2 regions of the Serratia sp. Ae19-1 genome follow, and region 1 is predicted to be linked to the other one. Evidence: predicted binding sites of a transcription regulator. Region 1 holds the regulator's gene; the other holds the start of a gene.
What was found. Region 1 encodes Fur, which represses iron uptake genes when iron is present. Its sites were predicted from a motif close to ATAATAATGAGAACNACTATCAA; they were not measured.
Positions count from the first base shown of each region.

Region 2: the regulator Fur is predicted to act here: its motif matches at 2,715-2,737, upstream of fes (enterochelin esterase).

Region 1 covers NZ_JBCHWD010000001.1:351,283-355,666, forward strand. The annotation lists gene AAIE04_RS01720 (beta-N-acetylhexosaminidase) at 1-1,227, shown strand, start outside; gene fur (ferric iron uptake transcriptional regulator) at 1,476-1,922, opposite strand; gene fldA (flavodoxin FldA) at 2,252-2,791, opposite strand; gene ybfE (LexA regulated protein) at 3,055-3,342, opposite strand; gene ybfF (esterase) at 3,599-4,372, opposite strand.
Region 2 covers NZ_JBCHWD010000015.1:13,014-17,397, forward strand. The annotation lists gene AAIE04_RS24585 (enterobactin synthase subunit F) at 1-1,035, opposite strand, end outside; gene AAIE04_RS24590 (MbtH family protein) at 1,068-1,274, opposite strand; gene fes (enterochelin esterase) at 1,249-2,628, opposite strand; gene AAIE04_RS24600 (TonB-dependent siderophore receptor) at 2,914-4,384, shown strand, end outside.

The DNA of each region.
Region 1 (4,384 bases):
GAATTCCGCCTGGTGGATCCGACCGATACCTCCAATACCACCTCCGTGCAGTTCTTTAACCGCCAGAGCTACCTGAACCCGTGCCTGGATTCTTCCCAGCGCTTTGTCGACAAGGTGATCGGCGAGATCGCCCAGATGCATAAAGAAGCCGGGCAGCCGATCAAAACCTGGCACTTCGGCGGCGACGAGGCGAAAAACATCCGCCTGGGCGCCGGCTATACCGACAAGGCGAAACCGGAGCCGGGTAAAGGCGTCATCGACCAGAGCAACGAAGACAAGCCGTGGGCCAAGTCGCAGGTTTGCCAGACGATGATCAAAGAAGGCAAGGTGGCCGACATGGAGCACTTGCCGAGCTACTTCGGCCAGGAGGTCAGCAAGCTGGTGAAGGCGCACGGCATCGACAGAATGCAGGCCTGGCAGGACGGCCTGAAAGACGCCGAGAGCGCGAAGTCGTTCGCCACCTCGCGCGTGGGCGTCAACTTCTGGGATACCTTGTACTGGGGCGGTTTCGACAGCGTCAACGATTGGGCCAATAAAGGGTATGAAGTGGTGGTCTCCAACCCGGACTACGTCTACATGGACTTCCCTTACGAGGTGAACCCGGACGAGCGCGGTTACTACTGGGGTACCCGCTTCAGCGACGAGCGCAAGGTGTTCAGCTTCGCGCCGGACAACATGCCGCAGAACGCGGAAACCTCGGTCGATCGCGACGGCAACCACTTCAACGCCAAGAGCGACAAGCCGTGGCCGGGAGCCTACGGGTTGTCCGCTCAGCTGTGGAGCGAAACCCAGCGCACCGATCCGCAGATGGAATACATGATCTTCCCGCGCGCGCTGTCGGTGGCCGAACGCGCCTGGCACCGCGCCGGTTGGGAGCAGGACTATCGCGCCGGCCGCGAATACAAAGGCGGGGAGACCCACTTTGTCGACACCAAGGCGCTGGAGAAAGACTGGCTGCGCTTCGCCAATATCCTGGGCCAGCGTGAACTGGCCAAGCTGGACAAAGGCGGCGTCGCTTATCGTCTGCCGGTGCCCGGCGCACGCGTAGCGGGCGGCAAGCTGGAGGCGAATATCGCGCTGCCGGGATTGGGCATCGAGTATTCCACCGACGGCGGCAAGCAGTGGCAGCGTTATGACGCCAAGGCCAAGCCGGCGGTATCGGGTGAGGTGCAGGTGCGTTCGGTCAGTCCGGACGGTAAACGTTACAGCCGCGCCGAGAAGGTCTAAGCCCGGCGCATCGGCCTGTCGTCATGGCGGCGGGCCGCTTAACGAAGGGGGAATGCGTCCGCCTCTGCGCGTGTCGGCGTGAAGCGGACGTGAAAGTGAGAGCAGTACGTGGAGTCGCAGTGCCGCTGCAATTGTAGTATTTCATGACATGATCTTTCCCCGGCTGGTCCGGGGATTTTTTTGCTCACCGTTCAGCAAGCATAAAAAAACCGCCTCAGGGTGAGGCGGTTTTTCATAACCGGTCAGGCTTACTTCTTGTCGTGCAGCGTTTCGTCTTCGCGGCAGTCACCGGTTTCACAGTGGCCGTACAGGTACAGGCTGTGGTTGGTGAGCTTAATGCCGTGCTGCTTGGCGATATCACGCTGGCGCACTTCGATGGATTCGTCACTGAATTCGATCACTTTGCCGCAGTCCAGGCAAATCAGGTGATCGTGGTGATGCTGTTGGGTCAGTTCGAACACGGACTTGCCGCCTTCGAAATTGTGACGTGTCACAATGCCCGCATCGTCAAACTGGTTCAGTACGCGATAAACCGTTGCCAGGCCGATCTCTTCGCCCATATCAATCAGTTTTTTGTACAAATCTTCCGCACTGACGTGATGGCATTCCGGATTTTGCAGTACTTCCAGGATTTTGAGTCGCGGAAGCGTGACTTTTAAGCCGGCCTTCTTCAATGCGATGTTGTTGTCGGTCATGCGAATTCAGTCCTGTTACTATGCTAATCAAGTTGAGGCGTACTCGCCTGTGGCATCGGTCGGCACAAAGAGTTAATGCGTCTCATTATAGAACCGGTTGTACTAAATGGAAACCGCCGGTTGTTAACAAAGATATAATTGCACTATTGCATGTTTTGCATGCAACGCCTTGATGGGTGGGATAAACCGATAACTCAGTCTACCTTGACGGGGTGGGAAGTTACAAATCTGTAGCTTCTATCGCAGCAATCCCTGCTGCCGATGATGGCCCTGTGCGCACACTATGCACTTTACAGGGCCTTTGTTCAACCTTTCGCCAGTTGCGGCGTTTAGCCGACGATATCGGCCAGGCTCAGCTCTTCGACGATCTGTTTGACCCAGGCGTCGACGCGCTCGTTGGTCAGCTCCGGCTGGCGGTCTTCGTCGATCGCGAGACCAATGAAGTGGTTGTCGTCCGCCAGGCCTTTGGAGGCCTCGAAGTGGTAGCCTTTGGTCGGCCAGTGGCCCACGATGGCCGCGCCGCGCGGTTCAATGATGTCGCGGATGGTGCCCATCGCGTCACAGAAGTATTCCGCGTAGTCTTCCTGGTCGCCGCAGCCGAACAGCGCCACCAGTTTGCCGTTGAAATCGACTTCTTCCAGCGTCGGGAAGAAATCATCCCAGTCACACTGCGCTTCACCGTAGTACCAGGTCGGGATACCCAGCAGCAGGATATCGAACCCTTCCAGGTCTTCTTTGCTGCTTTTAGCGATGTCGTGTACTTCAGAGACGTCGTCGCCAAACTGTTTCTGGAGAATTTTCTGGATCATTTTGGCAATGTTTTCGGTATTGCCAGTGTCGCTGCCAAAGAAAATGCCTACAGTAGCCATATCGCGTATAACCTTTAAATTCAAGTAATTGCATTACTCGATGCCAGCACTGCCGCCGCTGACGCCGATTAAAATGATGCCATGACAAGAGCCTTTCGCAACGGGGCGAGCGCCGACAGGCGCAGTCTCTTGCCGGTAAATGCGTATCATGCCAGAAAGTGGCGCCGGGGTTTTATCGCATTTATGCGATGCCGGAGAATGAAGAAAAGCGTGGTCGATCCGGCGTTGTCCTTAACGCCGCGCCGCGCGTGCGGCCGAAGAGATCAATGTTCCGGCTGTTCTTCCGCCAGTTGCGCCAACAGCATCTGCTCGATGAGTTCGCTGCGGCTAATGTTGCGCTGTTCCGCCAGTTTGTTCAGGGCGTCCACCGCATCCGCGTTGATTTTCAGCTCTACGCGCCGCAATCCACGCACTTTATCGCGCCGTAACTGATTGCGCTTATTGATTCTAAGCTGTTCATCGCGGGAAAGCGGGTTGGTTTTCGGGCGCCCCGGACGGCGTTCATCTGCGAACAGATCCAGCGTCGTGCGATCCGTTTGTTCTTTTGCCATAGGTAGCGGTACTGCAAGGGAGTTTGCATCAAAAAGCGCTCGCACGCTTCCGGAGGCATCGGTTAACACACTTCGGGCCAATAAACCCTAACCCAAATTCACCCCCGAACCGGCGTTCGCGAACGCGCTGGCGCGGCGGCAAAATTATAGCGCGCCATATTACCCCAGCAGATGGAGCGGCGACAATGCCTAACTGCGGGCTAAACGCGCTAAGCCGTTATCTTTAGCGCGTTTTTTCGCCAGATGAGCGTATTTTTCAGGCTTCGTCGAGGAAACGGTGGATGGCGCGCAGCACCGCGTCCGGTTTTTCGGCGTGCACCCAATGGCCGGTGCCGGCGACGACATGGGCGCGGGCCTGCGGGAACTGGCGGGCGATGTCCGCACGATAGCTGTCCTGCACGTACGGCGACAGGCCGCCGCGAATGAACAGCGTCGGATGCGGCCAGGCCGGCACGTCCTGCCAGCCGGTGATGTCTTCGTAGCGTTCGATCAGCACCGGCAGGTTGAAGCGCCATTCGCCATTGTGGAAGGACTTCAGCAGGAACTGGATCACGCCTTCTTCCTGCAGATAGTCGCGCATCAGCTGGGCGGCCGCCTGGCGTTGGGTGATGCCGGCGGCGCTGACGGCCTTCAGCGCGGCGAAGATCTCATCGTGGCGGCGAGTCTGGTAATCCACCGGCGCCACGTCGATGACGATCAGCTTAGCGATGCGCTCCGGCGCGATGGCGGTCAGCGCCATCGCCGCTTTACCGCCCATCGAATGGCCGATGACGATCGCTTTATCCAGCTGCAGTTCGTCGAGCAGCGCCAGCAGATCCTGCGCCATGGCGGGGTAGTTCATGTCGTCGGCGCGCGGGGAGAGGCCGTGGTTGCGCAGATCGACTTTGATCACGCTGTGCTGCTGGTGCAGATCGCGTGCCAGCACGCCCAGGTTGTCCAGATTACCGAACAGCCCGTGGATCAGCAGCACCGGCAGCGCATCTGACTCGGCGGCCAGCAGTTGATAATGTAATTTCATGGCGAAGTTCATACTGAGAGAGAT
Region 2 (4,384 bases), on a different contig from region 1:
TACCTGTTCGGCATCGTAGCGCTGATGGCGGCGCACCGTTTTCAGCTCGCGGCTGATGCGGGTGGCGGCCTCATACAGCGTGGCCTGCGGCTCGAGGTGCATCTCCATCGGCAGCACGTTGATCACCGGGCCGGCGGCGCACAGGGCGGCCGATCCGGTACGGCGCATGAAGATAAAACCGGCGCTGAAGCTCGGTTGACCGCTCAGACGCGATACCCACAGCGCCACCAGCGCCACCGCCATATCGGCGGCGTTCAGCTTCTGCTGCGCGCCGCACTGCACCAGTTCGGCGAAGGCCTGCGGATCGCAGCGCTGTTCCAGCCGGTGGATGCGCGGCGTGGGCGTTTGCCCGGCCAGCGGCTGCGGGCAGAGCGTGGCCGGCGGCGGCAGCTGCCGCGCTTTTTCGAGCCAGAAATCGGCGTCGCGTTGCCAGGCCGGGGCCTGCCGGTAAGCCTGGTATTCCGCCACCACGTCGCTGAACGCCGTGAAAGGCGTCGGTTCCAGCGCGTCACCGCGGCAAAGGTGGCTATAAATCGCCGCCACGCGGCGCGCGATGGCGGTGAAGCTGAAACCGTCCACCAGCAGATGGTGATAGCGCTGATACCAGAACCAGCGGTCATCCGCCAGGCGCATCACCACATGACGATACAGCGGCGCGCCGCTGCCGGCGCGCAGATCGCTCGCCAGATCGATATCCATCAGCGCACGTGCCGCGGCTTCGGGGTCCGGCGACGTCGTCAGATCGACAAGTTCCGGCGCGTGTATCGCCAGCGTGTCATCCAGCCATTGCACCGGCACGCCGTCGCGTTCCGCAAAACGCAGGCGCAGCATGTCCACCTCACCCAGGCCCCGAGTAATGGCCTGCAGCAAAGGTTCCACGGCGACAGGGCCGTTGAGTTCGATGGCGTGCGCCACCGCGTAAGCATTGCGATGCGGGGAAATTTGATCGGCGACCCAAATGCCGGGTTGCGCCGCGACCAGCGGCAATTCGCCCGCAAGCGCCGGGCCGCTGAGAGAGTTAGGGGTGTGTGACACTGCTTATTGCTCCCGTGATTACCTGGCGCCGGTCACGCCTCGCGTGCTGCGACCGGCAGAATGTCTTGCCAATGCTGTTCCAGCCATTCGGCGCACTCGGTGCGCGCCGCCGGGCCGAAGACGATCGTCCACTCGGACGGAATGGCGCGGAAATCCGGCCACAAACTGTATTGTTGTTGTACGTTGCGCAGCACCAGGCTGCGCTGCTGTAGATCATCGAACGGATTCAGGCTTTCCATCATGTGTTCCTCGTGCCGTTGCCGTCGCCGATGCCGGATAAGCGGTGGCGAAAGCGGAAGCCCATACCGCCTGCAGCCCGTCGGTCAGGCCGCTGCGCCAGCACAGCGCGTCATGCCCGCCTTCCACCACTCGGTAGTGCACCCGATGGCCGGCGTCGCTCAGGCGTGCCGCCATTTCGCCGCTGACCCGATGCACCAGCTTTTCCTGCGAACCGGCTTCCATAAAGACCTTCAGCGCGCCGTGGTTGCCCAGGCCGTGACGTTCTACCTGCTGCATCAGCCAGCAGGCGTCGTCGGGAATGCTCGGCAGCTGCAGCATGTCGCGCCGCGGCCACCAGTAGGAACCGGACTGGGTGATCACCGCACCGAAGCGCTGCGGCCAGCGCAGTCCGGCATACAGGGAGGCCAGGCCGCCAAAGCTTTGCCCCGCCACCACCGTATCGGCCGGCTTGTCGCTGTGCGGCGCCCAGTCGGCCAGCTGCGGCATCAGTTCTTCCTGCACCGCCAGCCAGAAGTCGTCTTTGCAGGTCAGTTCGCGCGACCGGTGCGGCAGATCGATAATATCGATCAGCACATACACCGCTTCCGGCAACGCCCCTTCGCGGGTCAGCTGCATCAGCGGCTCCCAGACCGGCATCTGCTTCGCCCAGAATTGGCCGTCGAGCAGGATAGCCAACGGGCGCTCGGCCGGCTTGCTGTCGCCGGTGGTGTAAATCCAGACGTCGCGGCTGTTGCCGAGACGCTCGCTCTGCCAGGTATGGCGCTGCAAACGCGCCGGCAGCGGCGGCGTGCAGCGCCCGCTGGCTATTTCATACTCATCGAATGAACGCCATACCGGCTGCGGCGGCGCATCCGGCATGTGCAGGCCGGAGACGCTGTGGCCGCTGGCGCTTTGCCAGGAGCGGTACGGGTTGAGCAGATCGGGGGTGGCGCTGGCGAACACCTGGTGCCACCAGTGCCGCAGGTTGTGCATGTTGGCGTGCGCATCGTCGCCGCTGAACGCCGGCGGCCGCTCGTCAAAGCAGGGGATAAAGCAGTAGCTGCCGCGCCAGGCGCCGCTCAGCTCGGTCTGCCAGTACCACACGTCGGTGCCGGCCAAACGCTGCAGGCTTTGCGGCGGATTCGGCTGATGATGGTCGGTCAGGCAGTTGATGTTGATCCACACGCGACGGTAGGCGGAGGTCAATTCGCATCCCTGAGGATCGCGCCAGAAAAAGGTGGTTCGCCACCGGCCGTTACCCGCCGGTTCTACCCATGGCGTACCGCGTCGTGCCACCGTCAACCACCACCCTGGACTGCCCGCATTGCTGCTGGCCAATAATCTGCTGCTTTCTGACTGTAGTTCTGTATTCACAACGCCTACCCATTTTGTAGTTGGCGGCACCGGGAACGTCGACTTTTCCCTATCGCCGGCCACCGCCCGAACGCACTGTACGCCAAATACTATTGATAATAATTTGCATTTGCAATAGTGTGTAAGGCTTGGAGATCGTGCTGGTATTGCGCGCAACGGACAGGGATCGGGGATACATCAATGGCATCCCTTGCCGCAGCCGATTTTCTATTTCCGACTACACAAAAAACTACAACCGCCCTTCCCCCCATTCGGCGAGGGATGGCAGCAAGGTAGGACACTCAAATGAAAAGCAAGCTATCACGTTATTCTTTAGCCACTCTTATCGGCTTGGGATTGGGCGCGTCCGCGTTCGCCAACGCCGCACAGCAGGCTGATACCACCACCACGGAAGAAAACAGCGGCGCCACGGATAAAAAGCCGCGCGGCGAAGACACCATCGTCGTCACCGCCGCCCGGCAGAACCTTCAGGCGCCGGGGGTGTCCACCATCACCGCCGACGAGATCAAGAAACGCCCGCCGGCGCGCGACATCAGCGAACTTATCCGCACCATGCCCGGGGTTAACCTGACCGGCAACTCCACCAGCGGCCAGCGCGGCAACAACCGCCAGATCGATATCCGCGGCATGGGCCCGGAAAACACCCTGGTGCTGATCGACGGCAAACCTGCCTCCAGCCGCAACTCGGTGCGCCAGGGCTGGCGCGGCGAGCGCGACTCGCGCGGCGATACCGCCTGGGTACCGCCGGAAATGATCGAACGCATCGAAGTGCTGCGCGGCCCGGCCGCGGCGCGCTACGGCAACGGCGCGGCGGGCGGCGTGGTCAACATCATCACCAAGAAGGCCGGCGATGCGCTGCACGGCTCGCTGAACGGCTACTTCAACGTGCCGCAGCACAAGCAGGAAGGCGCCACCAAGCGTACCGACTTCAGCCTGTCCGGCCCGCTGAGCGATTCCCTGAGCTTCCGCCTGTTCGGCGGCTACAGCAAAACGCAGGCCGACGCCTGGGACATTAACGAATCACATAAATCCGAACGCGTAGGCGCCTACGCCAGCAGCCTGCCCGCCGGGCGCGAAGGGGTGGTCGATAAAAACATCGACGCCTTGCTGCACTGGGACTTCGCCCATCTGCAGTCATTGGAGTTCGAGTATGCCTATGGCCGTCAGGGCAACCTGTATTCCGGCGATACCCAGAACACCAACACCAATGCCCTGGTGCAGAGCAACTACGGCAAAGAGACCAACCGCATCTACCGTGAAACCTTCGGCCTGACCCATCGCGGTGCCTGGGACAACGGCGTGAGCACCAACAACTACGTGCAGTTCGAGCGCACCCGCAACACCCGTCTGAACGAAGGACTGGCCGGCGGCACCGAAGGCATCTTCGACACCAAAAATACCGGGTTCGGCACCACCAAGCTGGACGACTTCCTGGCGCACAGCGAAGTCAGCGTGCCGTTTGAGCTGGGCGTTTCACAGACCGCCACGCTGGGTACCGAGTGGACCCAACAGCGGATGAAAGACGGCACGTCCACCAGCCAAACGCTGATGGGCGGCACCATTCCCGGCATGGGCAACGGCACGCGCAGCCCTTACGCTTCCGCGCATATCTTCTCGCTGTTCGCCGAAGACAATATCGAGCTGACCGACACCACCATGCTGACGCCGGGCCTGCGCTACGATCTGCATTCAGAATCCGGCAACAACTGGAGCCCGGCGCTGAACCTGTCGCAGGAACTGGGCGACTACTTCACGC